One region of the Pseudomonas sp. S1(2024) genome, then DNA from elsewhere that is predicted to be linked to it. Evidence: riboswitches for the same ligand, from Rfam matches in the RefSeq annotation. Region 1 holds a riboswitch; each other region holds the start of a gene.
The links. Region 1 has a riboswitch for cobalamin ahead of ACLCGK_RS28805 (TonB-dependent receptor). Riboswitches for the same ligand answer to the same signal wherever they lie in the genome.
Positions count from the first base shown of each region.

Region 2: linked by a shared signal. The riboswitch ahead of ACLCGK_RS16185 (CbtB domain-containing protein) and the one ahead of ACLCGK_RS28805 (TonB-dependent receptor) in region 1 are both predicted to bind cobalamin.
Region 3: linked by a shared signal. The riboswitch ahead of ACLCGK_RS12905 (ABC transporter substrate-binding protein) and the one ahead of ACLCGK_RS28805 (TonB-dependent receptor) in region 1 are both predicted to bind cobalamin.

Region 1 is NZ_JBKGFP010000107.1:46,083-53,295, forward strand. Features, by position in the region: gene ACLCGK_RS28775 (NAD(P)/FAD-dependent oxidoreductase) at 1-1,115, shown strand, start outside; gene ACLCGK_RS28780 (peptidase C39 family protein) at 1,227-1,961, opposite strand; gene ACLCGK_RS28785 (hypothetical protein) at 2,127-2,303, shown strand; gene ACLCGK_RS28790 (TerC family protein) at 2,437-3,189, opposite strand; gene ACLCGK_RS28795 (hypothetical protein) at 3,219-3,458, opposite strand; gene nhaR (transcriptional activator NhaR) at 3,593-4,486, shown strand; cobalamin riboswitch at 4,521-4,729, shown strand; gene ACLCGK_RS28805 (TonB-dependent receptor) at 4,838-6,964, shown strand; gene ACLCGK_RS28810 (IS110 family transposase) at 7,210-7,213, shown strand, end outside.
Region 2 is NZ_JBKGFP010000060.1:81,146-88,358, forward strand. Features, by position in the region: gene ACLCGK_RS16160 (response regulator transcription factor) at 1-524, opposite strand, end outside; gene ACLCGK_RS16165 (DUF1272 domain-containing protein) at 744-986, opposite strand; gene cobM (precorrin-4 C(11)-methyltransferase) at 1,053-1,805, opposite strand; gene ACLCGK_RS16175 (cobalamin biosynthesis protein) at 1,837-2,223, opposite strand; gene ACLCGK_RS16180 (CbtA family protein) at 2,223-2,909, opposite strand; gene ACLCGK_RS16185 (CbtB domain-containing protein) at 2,919-3,107, opposite strand; cobalamin riboswitch at 3,200-3,423, opposite strand; gene ACLCGK_RS16190 (GNAT family N-acetyltransferase) at 3,507-3,986, opposite strand; gene ACLCGK_RS16195 (LysE family translocator) at 4,120-4,740, shown strand; gene ACLCGK_RS16200 (alpha/beta fold hydrolase) at 4,762-5,646, shown strand; gene ACLCGK_RS16205 (hypothetical protein) at 5,711-6,685, shown strand; gene ACLCGK_RS16210 (pirin family protein) at 6,782-7,213, shown strand, end outside.
Region 3 is NZ_JBKGFP010000047.1:143-7,355, reverse strand. Features, by position in the region: gene ACLCGK_RS12925 (hypothetical protein) at 1-65, opposite strand, end outside; gene ACLCGK_RS12920 (OprD family porin) at 303-1,643, opposite strand; gene ACLCGK_RS12915 (ABC transporter ATP-binding protein) at 1,660-2,448, opposite strand; gene ACLCGK_RS12910 (FecCD family ABC transporter permease) at 2,445-3,461, opposite strand; gene ACLCGK_RS12905 (ABC transporter substrate-binding protein) at 3,461-4,471, opposite strand; cobalamin riboswitch at 4,582-4,780, opposite strand; gene ACLCGK_RS12900 (DUF1624 domain-containing protein) at 4,809-5,975, opposite strand; partial or broken gene ACLCGK_RS12895 (IS110 family transposase) at 6,152-7,127, opposite strand.

The DNA of each region.
Region 1 (7,213 bases):
TCGTCGAAGCAGCCAAGGTCGGCTTCGGTGCATCGGGCCGCAACGGCGGCCAGATCGTCAACAGCTACAGCCGCGACATCGACGTCATCGAGCGCACCGTCGGCCCCAAGCAGGCTCAGTTGCTGGGCCACATGGCCTTCGAAGGCGGGCGCATCATTCGTGAGCGCGTGGCCAAGTACAACATCCAGTGCGACCTGAAGGACGGTGGCGTGTTCGCTGCCCTCACCAGCAAGCAGATGGGCCACCTGGAGTCGCAAAAGCGCCTGTGGGAACGCTTCGGTCACAACCAGCTGGAGCTGATGGACCAGAAGCGCATCCGCGAAGTGGTCGCCTGCGACAACTATGTGGGCGGCATGCTGGACATGAGCGGCGGCCACATCCACCCGCTGAACCTGGCCCTGGGCGAAGCCGCTGCGGTCGAGTCGCTGGGCGGCATCATCTATGAGCAAACCCCGGCCGTACGCATCGAGCGCGGCGCCAACCCGGTGGTGCACACCCCGCAGGGCAAGGTCCGCGCCAAGTTCATTATCGTCGCCGGCAACGCCTACCTGGGCAACCTGGTGCCGGAGCTGGCCAGCAAGTCCATGCCATGCGGCACCCAGGTGATCACCACCGAACCGCTGGGCGACGAGCTGGCGCGCACCCTGCTGCCGCAGGACTACTGCGTCGAGGATTGCAACTACCTGCTCGACTACTACCGCCTGACCAGCGACAAGCGCCTGATCTTCGGTGGTGGCGTGGTGTACGGCGCGCGTGACCCGGCCAACATCGAGGCGATCATCCGTCCGAAGATGCTCAAGGCCTTCCCGCAACTGAAGAACGTGAAGATCGACTACGCCTGGACCGGCAACTTCCTGCTGACCCTGTCGCGTCTGCCACAGGTTGGCCGTATCGGCGACAATATCTACTACTCCCAGGGCTGCTCGGGTCACGGCGTGACCTACACCCACCTGGCGGGCAAGGTGCTGGCCGAGGCCATGCGTGGCCAGGCCGAGCGTTTCGACGCCTTCGCCGGGCTGCCGCACTACCCGTTCCCGGGTGGCCAGATGCTGCGCGTGCCGTTCAGCGCCATTGGCGCCTGGTACTACAGCCTGCGCGATCGCCTGGGCTTCTGATGTAGGCAGGCTTGGCCTCTTCGCGGGCACGCCCGCTCCCACAGGATTTGTGCTGGTTGCACGGTCCCTGTGGGAGCGGGGGTGCCCGCGAAAGGGCCGGTACAGACAAAGCTATTTGTTCAGGCTACTCACAGCCTGCTTCGCCGCAATCTCCTGCCCCGCCCGGGCCAGTTCATCGGCAGCCTGCAACCAGCGCTGGCGGTCCACCTGGGCTGGCAGCTGCCGAGGTGGCTGCACCAGCACCGCCCAGCTCCCAAGCTTCGCCCACGCCGAGGCAAAGTCATCGAACGCCATCAACTGCCGCCGGTGCATGCCCGAACGCAACAGCACCCGCTGCTTGTAGCGGTCGTAGCCGATCAGCACGGCGTAGCGTGGCTCGCTCCACCAGGCCGAACCATCCTCGTAACGCAGCAGCACCGGGTTGCCCGCCGCCACCTGGGTCAACAGCGCGTCCAGCTGCTTGTCCAGCGGATACACCACCATGCCGTAGTCGCGCGCCACCCGGGGGATGCCGGTGTCCAGGGCCTCGGCGCCCTGCGGCAGGTTCAGCGGCTTGTCCAGCAGCCCCGGCGTGATCGGAGCCCCCTGTTGCGACAGCACCGCCGCCAATGCCATGGCCCCGCTGTGGTTGGCGTTGCCACGGTAGAACGGCACGCTGCTGATCTCGACCCGCTGCGGCAGGCCCTTGAGGTTGCCGGAGGGTGCGCTGGCGCAACCGGCCAGGCTGGCTGCAACCAGGCAGGCAGCCAGCAGCCGACGAGGGATGGTCTTGAAGGAAGGTTGCTGCATGGACACTCGCTTGCTCCAACGCCGGGCAGGCAGCGCCCGGCTCTGGCCACCGATCATAGGTCGGACAGCGGCGCGGGTATAGTCCGACACCGCTTAGGAGCAAATCGGACCAAGCAATAGACCTTTGGTCAATGGAACGTCACAGGCGAAAGACTAGACTAAAGCAGTGTCTGGAAGGCCAGCGTCGGCGACCGAGCGCGGCCCGTAGAGATGGAGGCACAGATGAGCCTGACCATGGCAATCCTCATGCTGGTTGGCATGTGGCTGAGCGTTGCAGCCGCCATGCTATGGGGTGTACTGCGTATCGTGCGGCGTCATTCCCACCACCACCTGCCACCGCAGGCCCCCGCCAAGCCACAGCCTGTGCGCCGGTCGCGGCGGCATGCCGGGGTGCACTGACTAAAGATTTTCCCTACCCCCATTCGCGGGCTTGCCCGCTCCCACTGGGGCCGCGTAGCTATCTGGCTGACGCGGCACCTATGGGAGCGGGCAAGCCCGCGAACGGGGCGCGAGCGCCCCGCATTTTTTTACATCAACCTTCAGCCGCCTCACGCTTCAACCGTGCCCGACGGGCCAGGATGTTGAGGATCTCGATTGCCGTCGAGAAGGCCATGGCCGCGTACACATAACCCTTCGGTACATGGGCGCCGAAACCTTCGGCGATCAGCGTCATGCCGATCATGATCAGGAAGCCCAGGGCCAGCATCACCACGGTCGGGTTGTCGTTGATGAAGTTGGCCAACGGGTCGGCGGCCACCATCATGACGATCACGGCAGTGATAACGGCAATGATCATGATAGGCAGGTGCTCGGTCATGCCCACGGCAGTGATGATGCTGTCGACCGAGAAGACGATGTCCAGCAACAGGATCTGGAAGATCGCCGCGGCAAAGCCCAGGGTAACCGTCGACGACACCTTGGCTTCTTCCTTGGCCCCGTGCGGGTCGACGTTCTCGTGGATTTCCTTGGTCGCCTTCCACAGCAGGAACAGGCCACCGGCAATCAGGATCACGTCCTTCCAGGAGAAGGCATTGCCGAATACTTCAAACACCGGGTCCGTCAGCTGGACGATCCAGGCCACCGTGCTGAGCAAGGCCAGGCGCATGACCAGGGCCATGCTGATACCGATACGGCGCGCCTTGGAGCGGTACTCCACCGGCAGCTTGTTGGTCAGGATGGAGATGAAGATCAGGTTGTCGATGCCCAGCACGACTTCCATGGCCACCAGCGTAGCCAGGGCAACCCAGGCGGTAGGGCTAGCGACGAGTTCCAGCAAGTATTCCATTGTTCAAATCCTGCAGCAGCGGTTGGGGGTCAGATTTCCTGGGTGTCTTCTTTGTTGTCGGCGTCCTTGGGCTTTTGCCCTTCGCTGCCGATGGCCTCGCTCAACGCCTGCTGTGCGGCCTTGTTGGTGTCGTCGATGGCCTGCTTGGCCGACTGCGCGGCCTGGTCGAGCATCTGCTGGGCGGATTTCTCGGCCTGCTCGCAACCGGCCAGGGTGAACAGGGCCAAGGCCAGCACCAGCGGCGTGCCGATGGATTTTAGTTGCAGCATGGGTTCCTCGCTTTTCATGTTCCGGCGGCGCACACGGCGCCTGATGGAGTCGCATTCTAAAGAGCGCAACACATCCGGAAAATTCGTATTTTCAGCGGTTATACTTCGGTTTTTACGAATCCGGAACGATACCGATGCTCAACTATCGGCAGTTGCACTACTTCTGGGCCGTGGCCAAGACCGGCAGCATCGCCCGCGCCAGCGAACAGTTGAACCTGACCCCGCAAACCATCAGCGGTCAGATCAGCCTGTTCGAGCAGACCTATGGCCTGGAGCTGTTCCAGCGCGTGGGGCGCCAGCTGGAACTGACCGAAACCGGGCGCCAGACGCTGATCTATGCCGAGCAGATGTTCCAGCTGGGAAGCGAGCTGGAGGCCATGCTGCGGGCCGGCCCGCAGGAGCAGATCCTGTTCCGCGTGGGCGTGGCGGACGTGGTACCCAAGTCCATCGTCTACCGCCTGCTGGCACCGACCATGGAGCTGGACGACGTGCTGCGTATCAACTGCCGCGAAGACAAGCTCGAACGGCTGCTGGCCGACCTGGCGATCCAGCGCCTGGACCTGGTGATTTCCGACAGCCCCATGCCCAGCCACCTGGACATCAAGGGTTATAGCCAGAAATTGGGCGAGTGTGGGTTGAGCTTCTTCGCCACCCCGGCGCTGGCACACCGCCTGGAAGGCCCCTTCCCCGCCTGCCTGCAGGATGCGCCATTGCTTATCCCCGGGCAGGAGACCGTGGTACGCAGCCGCCTGCTGCGCTGGCTGGGTGAGCAGCAGGTGCAGCCACGCATCGTGGGCGAGTTCGATGACAGTGCCTTGATGCAGGCATTCGGGCAGTCGGGCAGCGGCATCTTCGTCGCGCCCAGCGTGATCGCCGAGGAGGTGTGCCGCCAATATGGCGTGGAGCTGATCGGGCAGACCGAGGCGGTGCATGAGTCGTTCTATGCCATTTCGGTGGAGCGCAAGGTCAAGCACCCGGGAATCGTGGCGATTACCGAGGGGGCACGACGAGAGTTGTTTCACTGGTAACAGGCAGAATTGACGCCCCCGCGTTTCAATGGTCATATGCCCGCCAGTTTCAGGTGCCCTGCGCCGCCGCGCGCAGGGTGAAACGGGAAGCCGGTGCGTCGTGTTGCCCACGACAAGTCCGGCGCTGCCCCCGCAACGGTAAGCGAGCGAACCCTTCGAGATACCACTGTGCACTTGCATGGGAAGGTGAAGGTTTCATGCCCCTCGCAAGCCCGGAGACCGGCCTGGAGCTTCACTTGGCAACCCGCGGTGGGCGGGCGCAGGCCGGTATCCGTGCGTGCGCCTGCGTGCACGGTGCGCCTTTGCGTGTTTTCCACCGGGATCCATTCATTCCTGCAGTAGTGGAACGACATGTCCCGTATTTTCAAGCTTCACCCCCTGGCGGCCTGCCTGGCCGTTTCCCTGCCGGCCCTGGCCGATGACCTCGAGCGACAACCACTGGCCCTGCCTTCCACGGCCATCACCGGCACGCTCGACAGCCACGCCATCGACCTGGCCACACCGACCCAGGCTGGTTCGCGCCTGGGCCTCAGCGCCCTGGAGACACCGGCCAGCACCAGCAGCATCAGCGCCGAGCAGATCCAGCAGCGCAACAACCTCACCGTGCAGGACGCGGTGACCCGCTCACCGGGCATCAGCTACATCGGCTCCCCGGGCGACGGCGGCACGGGGCTGTCCGCCCGCGGCTTTACCGGGCACGGCTCGGTGATGACTTTGTTCGACGGCGCACGCCTGTACACCGGTGCCGGCACCCAGACGTTCCCGGTCGACCCGTGGATGGTCGAGCGCATCGATGTCATTCGCGGCCCGGCTTCGGTGCTGTATGGCGAAGGCGCCACCGGGGCGGTGGTCAACGTGATCCCGAAAAAGCCGTTTGCCGGCGAGGTACGCAACCACCTGCGCCTGGGCTATGGTTCGTGGGACCGCCAGCAGCTCGGCCTGGACAGCGGCGGCAGCCTCGGTGAGCGCCTGAGCTACCGCCTGGCCCTGAACCAGCAAACCGGTAACGGTTGGGTCGACCGCACCCCGTCACGCAGCCTGGCGCTGAGCGCCGCGCTGCGCTTCGATGCCAGCGACGACCTCAGCTTCACCCTCGCCCACGACCGTGGCGATGCGCAGCCTGCCAACTACTACGGCACCCCGCTGATCGACGGCCACTACCGCAGCAGCCTGCGCAAGAAGAACTACAACGTGCAGGACGACGTGCAGCATTACGTCGATGAATGGACACGCCTGAATACCGACTGGACGTTGAACGATCACCTCAGCGCCAGCAACCAGCTGTACTACATCAAGAGCCGCCGTCACTGGCGCAATGCCGAGGAGTACAGCTGGGATGCAGGGCGCCAGCAGCTGCTGCGCGGCAGCTATCTGCAGATCAAGCACAACCAGGAACAGTTCGGCGACCGACAGGCCTTCACCCTCGACCACAGGCTGTTTGGCCTGGCCAGCAAGACCGTGGTCGGCGCCGAGTACAACAAGGTCCGCTTCAACGTTGACAGCAACGCGCCCTACAACGATGTGGGCGGTGACTACGTCAACCCTTGGCAGCCACAACCGGGTTGGTTCCACAGCGCCTCGCCGCTGCGCCCGCAAACGCTGTCCACCACCCACACCTTTGCCCTGTTTGCCGAAAACCGCCTGCAGTTGAGCGATCGCCTGTCGCTGGTCACCGGCGTGCGCCGCGACCAGAACCACATCGACCAGGAAAAACTGACCACCGACAGCCGCAGCGACCGCAGCCTGCAAGGCGGCAACTGGCGTGCCGGGCTGGTGCTCGCGGTCAGCGACGACCTGTCGCTGTATGGCCAGTACTCCACCAGCGAGGATGGGGTCGACAACCTCATCAGCCTCAGCGCCAACCAGATGCACTACGACCTGACCGAGGCCAGGCAGACCGAAGTGGGCCTGAAGCAGCGCTTCTGGGAAGGGCGTGGCGAATGGACATTGGCGGCCTACCACATCGTCAAGAAGAAGCTGCTGGTGGATGACCCGGTCACCCACGAGAAGCAGCAGGCTGGCCAGCAGACGTCCGACGGCCTGGAGGCAACCCTGGAACTGGCGCTGGCGCACCAGTGGCAGGTGTCGGCCAACGCGGCGATCGTGCGCGCCAGGTATGACGACTTCGACGAAATGGTCGGCGGCATGGCGCAGGATCGTGCGGGCAATCGCCCGGCCAATGTCCCGCGGCGTACCGCCAACCTGTGGCTGAGCAAAGGCTTCGGCCAGCAGCTGAAGGCCGGCATTGGCGCGCGTTATGTGGACGAGCGCTACGCCAATACCGCCAACACCCAGAGCGCCCCCGGCTACACCGTGGTGGATGCCGACATCGGCTGGCAGGTGTTGCCGGATGTGCGGCTGGGGTTGCAGTTGAACAACCTGTTCGACCGTGAGTATGTGCAGTCGGCGTTCAGTGGCCAGCAGTGGCTGATGGGGATGCCACGGTCGTACTTTGCGACGGTGGATTACAGCTTCTGACCTGCACTGCCTGCACCGGCCTCTTCGCGGGCTTGCCCGCTTGTATGGTTAGACTTGAAGGGGTGGTGGGACTAAATGCCCGAATCTGACTGTTCACAGCAGTACAGACCGTGGGAGACATCGCCCCACCCCTTCCACCAAAGCGCCGATAAAGAATGCATCGTTTGCAAGCGACGATAGAAGCAAGCCAGCGCCTCTTGGTGAAACCCCTTCAAGCCGAAAAACCATAACGTGAGGAGCCGCCCATGG
Region 2 (7,213 bases), on a different contig from region 1:
ATGGTCTTGGCGCTGAGGTTCATGCAGGTGCCGATATTCTTGTTGTTCTCGCCGCGCGCCAGGCGCCGCAGCACCTCCATTTCCCGGTTGGACAGGCTGGACAGGCGCACTGGCTCGCTTTCCAGCGAGTTGCTGTTGACCGACATCTGCGGGAAGGTCGAGTAGCCCTTGACCAGCGCTTTCAGGGCAAACAGCAACGCCTCGTGGTCTTCTTCCTTGGTGACAAAAGCGCCGATGCCAGCATCCAGGCAGCGCCGCACATACAGGTCGGTGGCCTGGCCGGTCAGCACCATGATCTTGGGCGCCGGCTCCAGGCATTGCAGGCGCTTTATCACTTCCATGCCATCCAGGCCGGGCAGGCCGATGTCGAGAATTACCACATCCGGTCGCAGGTCGCGGGCCACCTGCGCCACCTCGCTGCCATTGCCGACCTCGCCGACAACACGGAAGCGCTCGCGTTCGAGCAACATGCGCAAGGACAGCCGGACGATGGGGTGGTCGTCGACGATCAGCACGGTAGTCATGAAGAAAACTCCTGTCAGGATGTGGTCCGCTTCCTGGATCACTCAGGAATACGTCTGCAAGTGGGGTTATCGGAAGCGCTGCACGATACGACCATTCCCGAAATTTGGTAATGCCGAGTATAGAAGTGTTGAAAGTCCACGTGCTTGTTGTTGAAAAGTCCTACAAAAAGTGGGAAAGACATCACCCTGGCAAAGCGGCGATGCCTGTTTTTGTAGTCGTCATGCGCAGGCGGAGTGTGATTTGCTCACGCGCTGGGTTGAGGCGGGGTTGTTGGCCAGTGCCTGGCCGACCCGTGTCGGGCGTGCCACCAACTGGCCGGTGCAGTTCGGGCAGCGGCCCTGGAAACGGGTTTCGGCGCAGGTGCGGCAGAAGGTGCATTCGAAGGAGCAGATCAGCGCATCGGGGCTGTCACCCGGCAGGTCGGTATCGCAGCACTCGCAGTTTGGGCGTAGGTCCAGCATGGGCATGACTCCTGTTTGCAGGCGGGAAACCGGAGTCTGCTACGCCTGCGGCGAACCTGGCAATGCTCAGTCGCCAGGGCGATACAGGTGGGCGTGCCCGGCGCGATACAAGGCCGATTCGGCAAACGGTGTGTCGCCCAGCACATGGCCCACAAGGATCAGCGCCGTGCGCCGGAAATCCTTGGCCGCGACGCGTTCCACGATATCGCCGAGGGTACCGCGCACCCAGTCCTGGTCCGGCCAGGTGGCACGATGCACCACCGCCACCGGGCAGTGCGTGCCGTAGTGCGGCAGCAGTTCTTCGACGATACGCGACAGGTGCTTGACCCCCAGGTGAATCGCCAGGGTGCTGCCATGGCGCGCCAGGTCGCCCAGCTGCTCGCCGGGCGGCATCGGCGAGCTGTCACCATAGCGGGTGAGGATAACGGTCTGAGCTACCTGGGGCAGGGTCAGTTCGCAGCCGAGCAGGGCGGCGCTGGCCGCTGTAGCGGTGACCCCGGGGATGATCTGGTAATCGATGCCCAGCGTTTGCAGATGGCGGATCTGCTCGCCGATGGCGCCGTACAGGCTGGGGTCGCCACTGTGTACCCGAGCCACATCCTGGCCTTGCTCATGCGCACTGCGCATGGCGGCGATGATCTGCTCCAGGTGCAGTTCGGCACTGTTGATCACGGTCTCGGCCTGGTGGCCCTCGAGCACGGCGGCCGGCACCAGCGAGCCGGCATAGATGATCACCGGGCACTGGCGGATCAGCCGTTGGCCCTTGACCGTGATCAGTTCCGGGTCGCCGGGGCCGGCGCCGATGAAGTAGACCGTCATGGAAAGTCCTTGCAGGAAAGAGGGGAAGCGTTCAACAGGCCAGGGCGAGGGTAGCCGGGCCCAGTACCTTGCGCGTCAGCAGCAACCTGGCGGTGCCAACCCGCTGGCTGGCCAGGGCCAGTGCCGCACTCTCCGCCACGCCCCAGCAGCCACAGTGGGCATGGGCAGCGGCGGAACGGTGGCTGAGTCGGGGTTCGTAGGGTTGCAACTGCGCGGTATCGTACAACACCAAAGGCAGGCCGAGGCGTTCGGCCAGTTGCTGCAAGCCGGGCTCGTCGGCCTTCAGGCTGATGCTGGCGATGCCTTGCAGGTCGGCCAACGCCAGGCCCTGGGTGGCCAGGGCCTGGCGCAGCAAGATTTCCAGCGTATCCGCCGGGCAACCCCGACGACAGCCGAAGCCGGCGTAGAAGGCAGGCATCAGGCCTGGCTGGAGCGCCGGAACAGCCAGGCGCTGAGCAGGCCCAGGGCCAGCCAGAATGCGGCGTTGGTCAGCCAGGAGGCCACTTTGAACTGGGTTTCCAAGGCGGCGGGGGCCAGGCTCTCGTGCACCTCGGGTTGCGGCGCACCGATCACATGGGGAATGACCAGCAGCACAGCGCCCAGCGCCTTCAGCAACCAGTGGCGAGCGAACACCAGCAGGGCCAGGCCCAGCGCGGTGGCACTGGCGGTGCCGATCCACCAGGCCTGGCGTTGCCCCAGGTCGGCTGCGGCAGTACCTGGCAGTTCCGGCGGCAGGCCCAGGGTCGGGGCCAGGCAAAACACGGCGAAGCCGGCCAGGCCCCAGAGTGCGCCGGTGCCGGCTCGCTTGGGTTCACGCAGGCTGTACAGGGCGGTGAGAATCAGGGCGAAGCCGACCGCGACCACCAGGTTGCCGCCGGTGGTGGACAGCACTCGCTGCCAGCCGTCTTCAGGTGCCCAGGCCTCGGCGCTGTGTTCATGCGCTGCCACTTCGCCGGCATGCTCGTGCTCGGCGACGGGGGCCGAGGATTCGTAGGTTTCTGCCTCGAGAATCAGCGGGGCGACCCAAAAGCTCTGCAGCAAGGTCAGCAGCAAGGCCGCCAGCAACCCGCTGAAGCCCGCGGTGCGGGCAATGCGTGTGATCATCGGGCGTACTCAGTGGCAGGGGAATGCGGCGCTGTGGCGGGTGTCGTGGGCGGCGTTGTGCACGGCCTCGATATGCGAAAAGCCGGCGAAGTACACCAGGCACAGGCCCAGCAGGCTGGCGCCGATGGCGATGACGACACGCTGGCTGAGGGTGACGGGGGTGGTAATGCTGTGTTGCTTGGCGCTGGTGACGGGCATGACGCGTTCCTCTGCTTTTTGTGGGCAACGGGCAAGCGCGGCAGCCCCGAGCGTGGCAGCCCAGGGGAATGCAACAGCGCCCGCCCACCGCGGGGTGTTCATGAACGCCAGGCCGGTCTCCGGGCTTGCGAGGAGGAGCCAGGCTCCTGGAAAGCGTCACCTTCCCATGCCGGGGATCAGGCACAGTGGTACAGACGCTTCGCTCGCTTACCGTTGCGGGGGCAGCACCGGCCTTGTCCGGCCCTGCTGGAGGGCCTGTGACGCACCGGTTTCCCGTTTCACCCCCATCGGGGGCACCTGAACGCGAGGCATAAGGAGACCATGGGGCGGGGCTGGCGTCAATTGCCAGAATCGTTTGCGGGCGCTCCGGCTACCCTGTGGGAGGGAACGCGCGCCCGGTCAGCCTCGGGCAAACGCCGCCAGCTTGTCCCCGTCCAGTCGGTAGCGCACCCACTCATCCTGCGCTTCGGCCCCCAGCTTCTGATAGAAGCCGATAGCCGGCTCGTTCCAGTCCAGTACGCTCCATTCCAGCCGTCCGCAATTCTTCGCCACCGCCTCGCGGGCGATATGCCGCAGCAATTGCCGCCCGGCACCGTCGCCGCGCTGCTCGGGCGTTATGTACAGGTCTTCCAGGTAGATGCCGTTGCGGCCGAGCCAGGTCGAGTAGCTGTAGAAATACACGGCAAAGCCGATTGCCCGGCCATCGCGCTCGCACATCAGGCTATGCACGGTGCTGCCCTCGCCAAAAAGGCTGTGCTCGATATCGGCAACGCTCGCGATCACCTCGTGGCGGGCGCGTTCGTACTCTGCCAGCTCGGTGATGAAGGCAAGTATCTGCTCGGCGTCGGCGCGAACGGCAGGACGGATGGTGAGGCTCATGGGACGGCTTCCTTGATCTGATGGTAGCGGTACAGCGATGTGTATCTACACAATTTAGTGAAACTGTATCGGTCGCAGAAGAGGGCGACTCCGTTAGTGTGACAGCACCCATAAAAAAAGTGGATTGCCTGCCATGCTTGCCTCTGCCGACCTGCTGACCGCCTTCGTGCTGTTCGCCTTCGTGTCTTCCATCACTCCTGGCCCCAACAACACCATGCTGCTTGCCTCCGGGGTGAATTTCGGTGTGCGTCGCTCGATCCCGCACGCCCTGGGCATCAGTGTCGGTTTCATGGTGATGGTGCTGGCTGTCGGCCTGGGCCTGGGCGAGGTGTTCAAAGCCTGGCCGGCGCTGTATACGGTATTGCGTTACACCGGTGCCGCCTACCTGCTGTACCTGGCCTGGAAGATCGCCACCTCCGGGCCGGTCGGCACAGCTTCGTCCAGTGCCCGCAAACCGCTGGGCTTCTGGGGAGCGGCGGCATTCCAGTGGGTCAACCCCAAGGCCTGGGTGATGGCAGTCGGGGCAATCACCACCTACACGCCGGCGCAGGGCTATGTGACCAACGTCATTGTCATTGCCGCCTTGTTCGCCCTGGTCAACCTGCCGAGCGTCGGGGTGTGGGTGATGTTCGGCAGCGCCCTGCGCAACTTGTTGCAGAACCCGCGCTGGCTGATGCTGTTCAATGTCCTGATGGCCTTGTTGCTGGTGATTTCACTGTACCCGCTGCTGTTTGTAGAATCAGCGTTTTCCTGACCCCGCGAGTACAGTAAGCCGATGCAGTTGATCCCCTGGTCTCACGAATGCGCCGAAGGCTTCACCCTGCGGGGCTGGCGAACCCCGGCCAGTGGCAAGCCGTTACTGCATTTTCTGCACGGCAACGGCTTCTGCTGCCTGGCCTACCAGCCATTGCTGATGCGCCTGGGCGAACATTTCGACCTGTGGCTCAGCGATGTGCAGGGCCATGGTGACAGCGACCATGGCGGGGTGTTCCGTGGCTGGAACCGGACCGCTGCGCTGGCGGTGGAGGCTTTTGCAGCCGGGCGAGGCGAGTATGGTGACGTACCGCGCTTTGCCGTCGGGCACAGTTTCGGTGGCGTGCTCACCGGCCTGATCCTGGCCAGTGAACCGCAACTGTTCACGCGTGCCGTGCTGCTCGACCCGGTACTGTTCAGCCGGCGCATGCTGGGTGTGATGGGGATGGCAGCCCTGGTCGGCTTGCACCAGCGCCATGCCCTGGCGCGCAAGGCTGCCAGCCGTCGCAGCCACTGGCCCGACCGCGAGGCAGCCCTGGCTTCGCTGCATGGGCGGGGTATCTTCAAGGGGTGGGCCGATGCGGCGCTGCGGGCCTACGTGGAGCATGCCATTGGCGACTGTGGCGAAGCGGTGGTACTCAAGTGCCGGCCCAGCCGCGAAGTGGAAATATTCAGTTCGTTCCCCAAGCGCATGTGGGCGAGCCTGGCGGCAATCCGTACGCCCACGCGGGTGCTGTACGGCGAGCACACCTACCCCTTCGTACCGCATTCGGTGAATCGCCTGGTGGCGCTCAACCCTCAGGTCAGCGGCAGGCAGGTTGCAGGTGGGCACTGCTTCATGCAGGAGCATCCTGAGGCGTGCGCCGAACAAGTGCAGGCCTTCCTGCTGCAGGGACCGGCGGGATAGTTTTTCCAGACAGCATCGGGCGCAAAGGCGTGAGTAATCTTGGGCTTTGCCCGAGCGTACGAACATGACCAGCAAGACCCTGCTACAGCCATCGTATCTGCAAAAACGCTACGACTACTCCTGCAAGTCAATCGAGTCACTCAGGCAGGCCCTGTACAGCACGCTTGCACCGCTGGCGGGGCGTTCACCTCTGGCTGTGGTCAGCGTGGGCTCCTATGGCCGATGCGAGGTTTCGCCTGTTTCGGACATCGACTTCTTCATCGTGCATGACACCAGTTTGCCGGCGGATCGTCTGGACGACATATTGCGCCAGGTCAGCGACCTTGTCCGGCCCATCAGCCATCCGGGAGAAAGCGACGAGGCGAAATTCGGCCGAGGGGCGTTGGCGCTGTACTCAGACGTTAGCGAACACATAGGTTGGAAATGCGAAGACAATACGGCGCTGACCAGGCGAATGCTGATGTTGCTCGAGGGCCGCGCCCTCTTCGGGCATGAGGCCTTTGCCTGGTGGCAGAATGACCTGCTGCGCCGTTATATTCCTGATGATCATGGAAGCGGGCTTGCCAGGTTCCTGCTTAACGACCTGATCCGCTACTACCGCACCCTCATGGCGAATTTCGAGGAAAAGAGGGCCGAAGGCAAGGCGTGGGGAGTACGCAACATCAAACTGCAATTTTCGCGAAAACTGCTTTTTGCAGGCGGTATCGTGGCGATTGCCGAAGTCCACGGCCTCGCTGCGCCGTCGAAGATCATGCGCCTTCAACAATTGCTGGCCCTCACCCCTCTGCAACGCCTGGCATTGCTCGGTGACTCCAACCCCTACAGCGCTTCTCTGTTCGAAGACTACGCAGTTTTCCTCGAGTTGATATCCTCGGTGGAAAATCGCCGCCATCTGGATAGTCTGACCCCCGGCCAGGCCATGGCGGATCCGGTCTATCGGGAACTCAGGGGGCGGGGACAAGCCTTTTCGTTGAAGCTGGAGCATTGGTTGAGGTCGCAGTACGCGGGGCATCCGATACTTCACGCCGTCTTTTTTTGATTGTCCTTTTAATGAGACGATGCATGCCATTTTAGCCGGCTATTGCCTGATTGGTCTCACTGGTAAGGTTATCTCAACCAAGAGAGGAGCCTTCTCATGAAAACGATTCTGGGTATTCACCGCAGCCCCCACGCCCACTGGGTAGGTGATGGTTTCCCGGTGCGCAGCCTGTTCACCTACGACAACCTGGCCAGCAAGATCAGCCCGTTCCTGCTGCTGGACTATGCCGGCCCTCATGACTTCACCCCGACCAGTGCGCGGCGCGGCGTTGGCCAGCACCCGCACCGCGGCTTCGAGACCGTGACCATCGTCTACCAGGGCGAACTGGAACACCGTGACTCCACCGGCGCTGGCGGCTTGATCGGCCCTGGCGACGTGCAGTGGATGACTGCTGCCAATGGCATCATCCACGAAGAGTTCCATTCCCCAGGTTTCGCCCGTTCTGGCGGTACGCTGGAGATGGTACAGCTGTGGGTCAACCTGCCGGCGCGGGACAAGCGCGCAGCGGCCGGCTACCAGACGCTGCTG
Region 3 (7,213 bases), on a different contig from region 1:
TGGTCGCAGGCGGTGAGGGCTGCAGTCAGCAGCAGGGGCAACAGCAACTTCTGGAGGCGAGGCATGGTGTGGCCTGGTTGGGCAGTGAGTGCTGCCGATTATACGGCAGTTGTGGTCGCCTGATGGATTTTGCGGGCCGCTGTGCGGCCCATCGCGACACAAGGCCGCTCCCACAAGGCCGTCACAGGTTTCTGAAGGTGCATTGCACCTGTGGGAGCGGCCTTGTTTGCACCTGTGGGAGCGGCCTTGTGTCGCGAAAGGGGCGCGCAGCGGCCCCAGGATTTTTCAGGTCACGCGAAACATCAGAACCCACCCCCCAACGGCCATTCCACCGCCAAGCGTATCTGGTCCCCATCCAGCTCCGCCTGTGCCGTATTGCCCCGATGCACGTTATGCCGCAGCGAAAACGCGGTGCCTTTGGCCTTGCCGCTCTGCACCACATACCGTGCCTCCAGGTCGCGCTCCCAATGCTTGCCCCCCTTGCCATACCCCAGGTAGGCATACCCTCCCGCAGGGTCGACATGGGTACCGTCGATATCGAACCCGCGCACGTACAACGCCGTCAGGTTCAACCCCGGCACGCCGTAGGCGCCCATGTTCAGGTCATAGCGCGCCTGCCACGACTTTTCGTTCGGCGCGTTGAAGTCCGACATCTGCACCGCGTTGGCAATGAAGATCGCCCCTCGCGTCACGTAGTCGAATGGCGTGTTGCCGTCCACCTGCTGCCAGCCCAGGCTGAAACCGTGCGGCCCATGGTCGTAACGCGTGACCAGGCTCCAGGTGGTGTTGTCGATGCGCCCGGACAGCGCCTTGCCGGTGTCGGTGGTGCGGTAAAGGTTGAGGTCGAGGGTGAGGCTGCGGCGCTCATCCAGGGCATGGCTTAGGGTGCTGCCCAGGTAATGCTGGTTCCAGCTGTCCTGGTAACGTGAGGTGTACAGGCTGCCGCTGAAGGCGGCGCCGGGGTTCCACACCACGCCGGCCAGGTCGAAGCTGTTGCCTTGGCGGCCATTGGAGTAGTTCACCACGAAGCCTTGGTCGTGGCTGGAAGCATTGCGGTCGGCGTTTTCGTTGAAGTGCCCGGCCACCAGCCTGAGGTGGTCGAACTCGGTGCTGTCAAGGAAGAACCCGGTCGCTGTCTCGGGTAGCAGGCGGCTGTCGGATGAACTGAACACCGGGGTCTTGACCCGTTGTTCACCGTAGGACAGCACGGTATCGGCCATGCGCAGTTTCAATGCTGCGCCGGCACGGCTGTATTCGTTCTTCGGGTGCCCCTCGTTATCCACCCCGAGCAAGCGTGCCTTGCCCACGCGCCCGCCACCGCTGTCGAGTTGCACGCCCAGGTAAGCGTGGGCGTCGACCCCGACACCGATCAGCCCCTGGGTGAAACCGGACCGGAAGGTGCCCATCAGGCCATAGGCCCATTCCTCGGCCTTGCCGCTACGTTCATCGCGCGGCTTGTAGGCGTTGCGCCCGGCACTGTTGCGCCCGCCATGCTTGTAGTCGCGCTGGTCGAATACGCTGCGGTTGAGCAGGCTCCAGCGGCCATCCTCGACAAAACCGTTGCTTTGCGATTGGGCGGAGTCGGCCAGCGCAGGGGGCGCGAGCAGGGCGCTGGCGAGCAGCAGGGCGACAGGGCGCGGCATAGGCAGAACTTCCTGTTCAGGGGGCGCGCAAACGCAGGATGTGCGCGCCGTCGAAGGGGTCGATGAGGTAGTGGGCATGCACGCCGAAAGTGTTCAGCAGGCGCTCGGGGGTGAGCACCTCCAGCGGTTTGCCGAGGGCGACCAGGCGGCCCTTGTCGAGCACCGCGACGCGGTCGCAGGTGAGCGCCTGATTGAGGTCGTGCAGGGCCACCAGGGTGGTTACCGGCAGGGCCTGCACCTGTTGCAACAGGCTCAGCTGGTGCTGGATATCCAGGTGGTTGGTCGGCTCGTCCAGCAGCAGCACCTGCGGCCGCTGTGCCAGGGCACGGGCGATGTGCACGCGCTGGCGCTCGCCACCGGACAGCGACCCCCACAGGCGTGCGCGCAGGTGCAGGGCGTCGAGGTCGGCCAGAGCCTGCTCGACGATCGCGCGGTCTTCTCCGGAGAACGGCGCCAGCGCTGACAGCCAGGGGGTACGGCCCAGGGCAACGGCATCGAACACGCTGATCGCATCGAGGGTGTCGGCCTGCTGTTCGACCAGCGCCAAGGCCTGGGCGACACGGCGGCGGGGCAACCGTGCCAGCGGTTCGCCCAGCAACTGCACGCTGCCGTTGCCTGGCTTGCGCAGCCCGGCCAGCACCTTCAGCAGCGAGGACTTGCCGGAACCGTTGGGGCCGACGATGCCCAGGGTTTCACCGGCGACAACACCTAGTTCGATATCACTGAGCACGGTGTTGCCGGCCAGTTGCAGCCCCAGGTTCTGGCAACTCAAGGGGGCCAGCTGTAGCGCCGTCATGACCGTCATGGGCGCCCCCGGCGGCTGACCAGGATCAGCGCGAAGACCGGTGCGCCGAGCAGCGCCGTGACTACGCCCACGGGGATCACCTGGCCAGGGATCAAGATGCGCGACAGGATGTCGGCGGCAATCAGGAACAGTGCCCCGCCCAGTGCGCTGGCGGGCAGCAGGCGGCTGTGCCCGGGGCCGAGCAGCAGGCGCAGGGCATGGGGGATCACCAGCCCGACAAAACCGATGGCGCCGACGATGGACACCATCACGGCGGTCACCAGCGCCGCGCAGCTGATCAGCAGCAACTGGGTACGCCGCACCGGGATGCCCAGCGACGCCGCCGAGTCGGCACCGAAGGTGAAGGCATCCAAGGCACGGCGATGCCACAGGCACACCAACAGCCCGAACAGTACAACTGGCACGGCCAGCCACACCGAAGGCCAACGTACGCCACTGAGGTTGCCCAGCAGCCAGAACAGGATGCCGCGCGCCTGCTCGGCGGTGGCCGACATGGTGATGAGGAAGGCGGTAAGGGCGTTGAACAGTTGCGAGCCGGCGATCCCGGCAAGGATCACCTGGGCATTGTTGCTGCTGGGGCCGGCTGCCCGGGCCAGCAACAGTACCAAAGCGAACGCTGCCAGGGCACCGATGAACGCACCGCCGGACATGCTCAGCGCCAGGCTGCCGAAGCCCAGCAGGCCCACCAGCACCGCACCGGTCGAGGCGCCGGCAGACAGCCCCAGCAGGTAAGGCTCGGCCAACGGGTTGCGCAACAGTGCCTGGAGGATCACGCCGCAGGTGGCCAGGCCGGCGCCGCAGGCCGCGGCAACCAGGGTGCGGGGCAGGCGGTAGTTCCAGACGATGCCGACGTCGATCGGGTCGGCCGGGTAGCCGGCCTGCCACAGGTGGTTGGCCAGTACCTGGCCGACCACGCCGGGCGACAGGTTGGTTTCGCCGATGGCGGTGCCGGCCAGCAGGGCCGCCAACAGGGCGGCCAGGGCAACGGCGATGCAGGGTAGCAGGCGCATCATCACGGGGCTGCTTTGCCGCTGGCGAAGGCGGCGGCCAGCGTCTGCAGGCCGCTGAACAAGCGAATGCCGGCCTGCATGGCGTCGGCGTCGAGGATTATGATGCGGTCGTGCTTCACCGCGTCCATGTTGCGCGTCACCGGGTCGCTACGCAGGAATGCCAGCTTCTTCTGGTAGTCGTCGGCGGGGTAGCGGCGGCGGTCCATGCGGGCAATGATCAGCCAGGTGGGGTTGGCCTTGGCCAGGGTTTCCCAGCCTACGGTCGGCCATTCTTCGCTGGACTCGACCACGTTGCGCACGCCAAGGGTGCGCAGCATGAAATCGGCGACCCCCTGGCGGCCCGCCACATAGGGGTCGATGTGCAGATCGGCGCTGGAGAACCAGAACAGCGCCGAGGTGGCGGACAGGTCCTTGTCGGCCAGTTGCGCCTTGGCACTGTCCAGGCGGCCTCTGAGCTCGGCATTCAGGGCCGTGCCACGGTCCTGCACGTCGAAGATTGCCGCCAGCTGGCTGACGCTCTTGTAGAGGGTGTCGACCTGAAACGCCTGCAGGCGAGTACCGTCGGCACCCACCAGGTTGTCCTTGCCTTCGCAGTCCGATGGCAGCAGGTAGGTGGGGATGCCCAGTTCATCGAACTGTTCGCGGGTGGCGACCGCCCCCTGGGCACCGACCATCCATTCGAACTGCACCGTCACCAGTTGCGGGCGTTTGCCCACTACCGCCTCGAAGCTGGGCTCGTTGTCGGCCAGGCGCGGCACCTTGGCGTTCTGCACCTGATACTCGGGCAGCACATTGTTGAACCACAGCGAGGTGGCCGCCAGTTTGTCGCCCAGCCCCAGCGCGTAGAGCATCTCGGTACTGGCCTGGCCAATGGTGACCGCGCGTTGCGGTGCCTGGGCGAAGGTTTGCGGCTTGCCGCAGTTGTCGACCGTCAGCGGGTAGTGGGTGGCAGCAGCCTGGGCCAGGCCGGTAAGGCCGAGGCCGGCGAGCAGGGTGGCAAAACGGGGCAGCATGCTGGGCGATCTCCTATCGGACAGTTCGGGTGAGGAACGCACGGACAGGCATCGCCGAGCCCCAGCTGGCGGCAGGGGCAACACTGATGGCCAATCCCGGACACCCCGCCGGTTGGTGAATGTGGGCCGGCAGGTCTCCTGACTGGTGCGTCATGGCCTGGCTCCGGCCTTCCCGGGTTCGTGGCCCAGTGGCATTGATGGAGCAGGCTCGGCACCTACAGTTGCGGGGGCAGTTCCGTTTGGCCCGAACTGGCGGGCCTGGGATTCCCTATTGATTCCGTGGTGGAAACCGGCGGCCGGCATGGTAGACCATCGTGCCGCCGGGTGAAAACGCTTTTCAGAAGTACTTCAGCCAGGTGATGTCGCGCCGCCGCGCCTTCAGGCGGGCGAACCAGCGCACCGGCAGGTACAGCGAAACTGCCAGCAGCACTGCCCCCAGCCACACCGCGGCGATGCCATCGAAGCCGAAGTAGTCGCCATGGTTGCGGCCGAACAGCGCCACGCTGGCCAGGTACAGCAGCTTCAGTACATACAGGTGCAGCAGGTAGAAGAACATCGGTGCCGCGCCGAACACTGCCAGGGCACTGATCCAGCGGGCCTGGCCGGCGCGTTCGAAGGCGCGCAGCAACAGCAGGCCACAGCCCAGGGTCAGGGCCAGGAACAGCAGCGATGGCGGGTACTTGGTGATGTTGAAGAAGCTCATCAGGGTTTGCGAGACGGTTGGGTAAACGCTCCACGGCGCCTCGCCGTAGCCGTTGACCAGGCGCAGCACGACAAAGCCCAGCAGCGCGATCAGCCCGGCCAGCAGCAGGCGATGCTGGCGTTGGCCGGCCTCGCTCGCGCGGGCGAACCAAGGGCCCAGGCCGTAGCCCAGGGCGATGACACCGATCCACGGCAGCACCGGGTAAGAGGTGCGCAGGCGCAGGTTTTCGGAGAACTCCAGCCAACCCCGGTCATGCAAAATCGCCCATGGCACATGCAGGGCGGATTCGACCCCGAAGTGCAGGCCATCGAGCAGGTTGTGGCCGGCGATGATGATTGCGCCCACGGCGATCAGGGCGGCACGTGGCAACCACACCAGCAGCGACAGGGCGATCATGCTCACGCCGATGGCCCAGATCACTTGCAGGTAGATGACGCTGGGCGGCAGCTGGAAGGTCCAGGCGAAGTTGACCAGGGTGAATTCCAGCACCACCAGGAACAGCCCGCGCTTGAACAGGAACGCCGAGACATCGCCGCGGCCCTGGTGTTTCTCGCCGTACAGCCAGGCTGAAAGGCCGGTCAGCAAGACGAACACCGGCGCGCACAGGTGGGCCAGGGTGCGGCTGAAGAACAGCGTGGGCTCGGTGGTATCAATGGCCATCGGGTCACTGACCTGGCGGTGCAGAAAGAAGGTTTCACGAACGTGGTCCAGGAGCATGAACAGGATTACCAGGCCGCGCAGGGCGTCGATGCTCTGCAGGCGCTGGGTGAGCAGGGTGGGGGTGGCACTGGCGCTTGTCATGGGAGGTCGCTGATAGGAATGGATGTCAACTGAAACGTTATCTTATAACTAAATGGTGGTGAGTTGGTAACTGTTTTTGTGGGGCCTGTACCGGCCCTTTCGCGGGCTTGCCCGCTCCCACAGGAAGTTCACCCATTCTGAAATCTGTGCAGTACCTGTGGGAGATTCTATGGTTTTCAGCAAGCCAGTTTCCCGCCTTTGGTGACGTATTCGTCCTGATTTTTCATCAGGGCGAATGCCACCCGCGCGAGCTTTCTTGCCAGGATTACCAAGGCTTGTTGCCAGGATTACCAAGGCTTGGGTTGTTGCTTTACCGCTGCTCCGATGCTGTTCGTAAAGCCCTTTCCAGGCTGCCGATCTGCTGGCCGCCATCGCAGCGTTGTGCAATAAGCGACGAATTTCTGAACAACCTCGCTTGGTGAGGCGACGTCGCCCATTTTTCTGTCCGGAATCACTGACTCGTAAATCCATTCCTAGGAATGCAATGTACGAGTCACTGCTTTTGAACTCGCCCCTTATAAAAACCATCACCAATGCTGCGGCGGTGAGAAAACCAATGCCCTCTACTGCCTGGCAGCGAGCGACTTGTTCCTGCAGCCCAGCTTCTCGCAGTACTTCTTTAATCTTCTTTTGAATCAACTGATCCAGCCGATCTATCGACTTCACAAAAGTTTCGAAGGCGGCTTTCAAAAGGCTTTCGTTAGCCCAGCTCTGAGTCATTGCAGTACGAGTAGTCACCAAGAGGGCTCTGCGTCGCAAGAGGCTCTGAAGCTTGCCGTAGACAGCGGGAGGCGGGCTCCAAGGGCGAAGGTCCTCGCCCTCATTTTTTAAAAAACGGGACAGCAACCGCGCATCTGAGGGGTCGGTTTTAACCCGTCCTCCAACACTTTTCCGGTAGTTGCTCAATTGAAAACCATCGATGACATAGACCTCGAAGCCTAGGCTGTGGGCCAATTCAACCAGGTCCAAGTGATAGACATTGGTCGCCTCAACAGCGATAGCGGTGTTGAGGGATTGTTGCTTGAGCCACCTTCTGATCTCGAGTTTGGAGTTTTTCAGCCTGATGATCTCGTCACGATCATCGTGGTGGATAACCAGCTCAGCTTTCGCGACATCCGCACCCACGATCAACTTACCTACCTGCATTGCCATGGGCGGCTCCTCACGTTATGGTTTTTCGGCTTGAAGGGGTTTCACCAAGAGGCGCTGGCTTGCTTCTATCGTCGCTTGCAAACGAT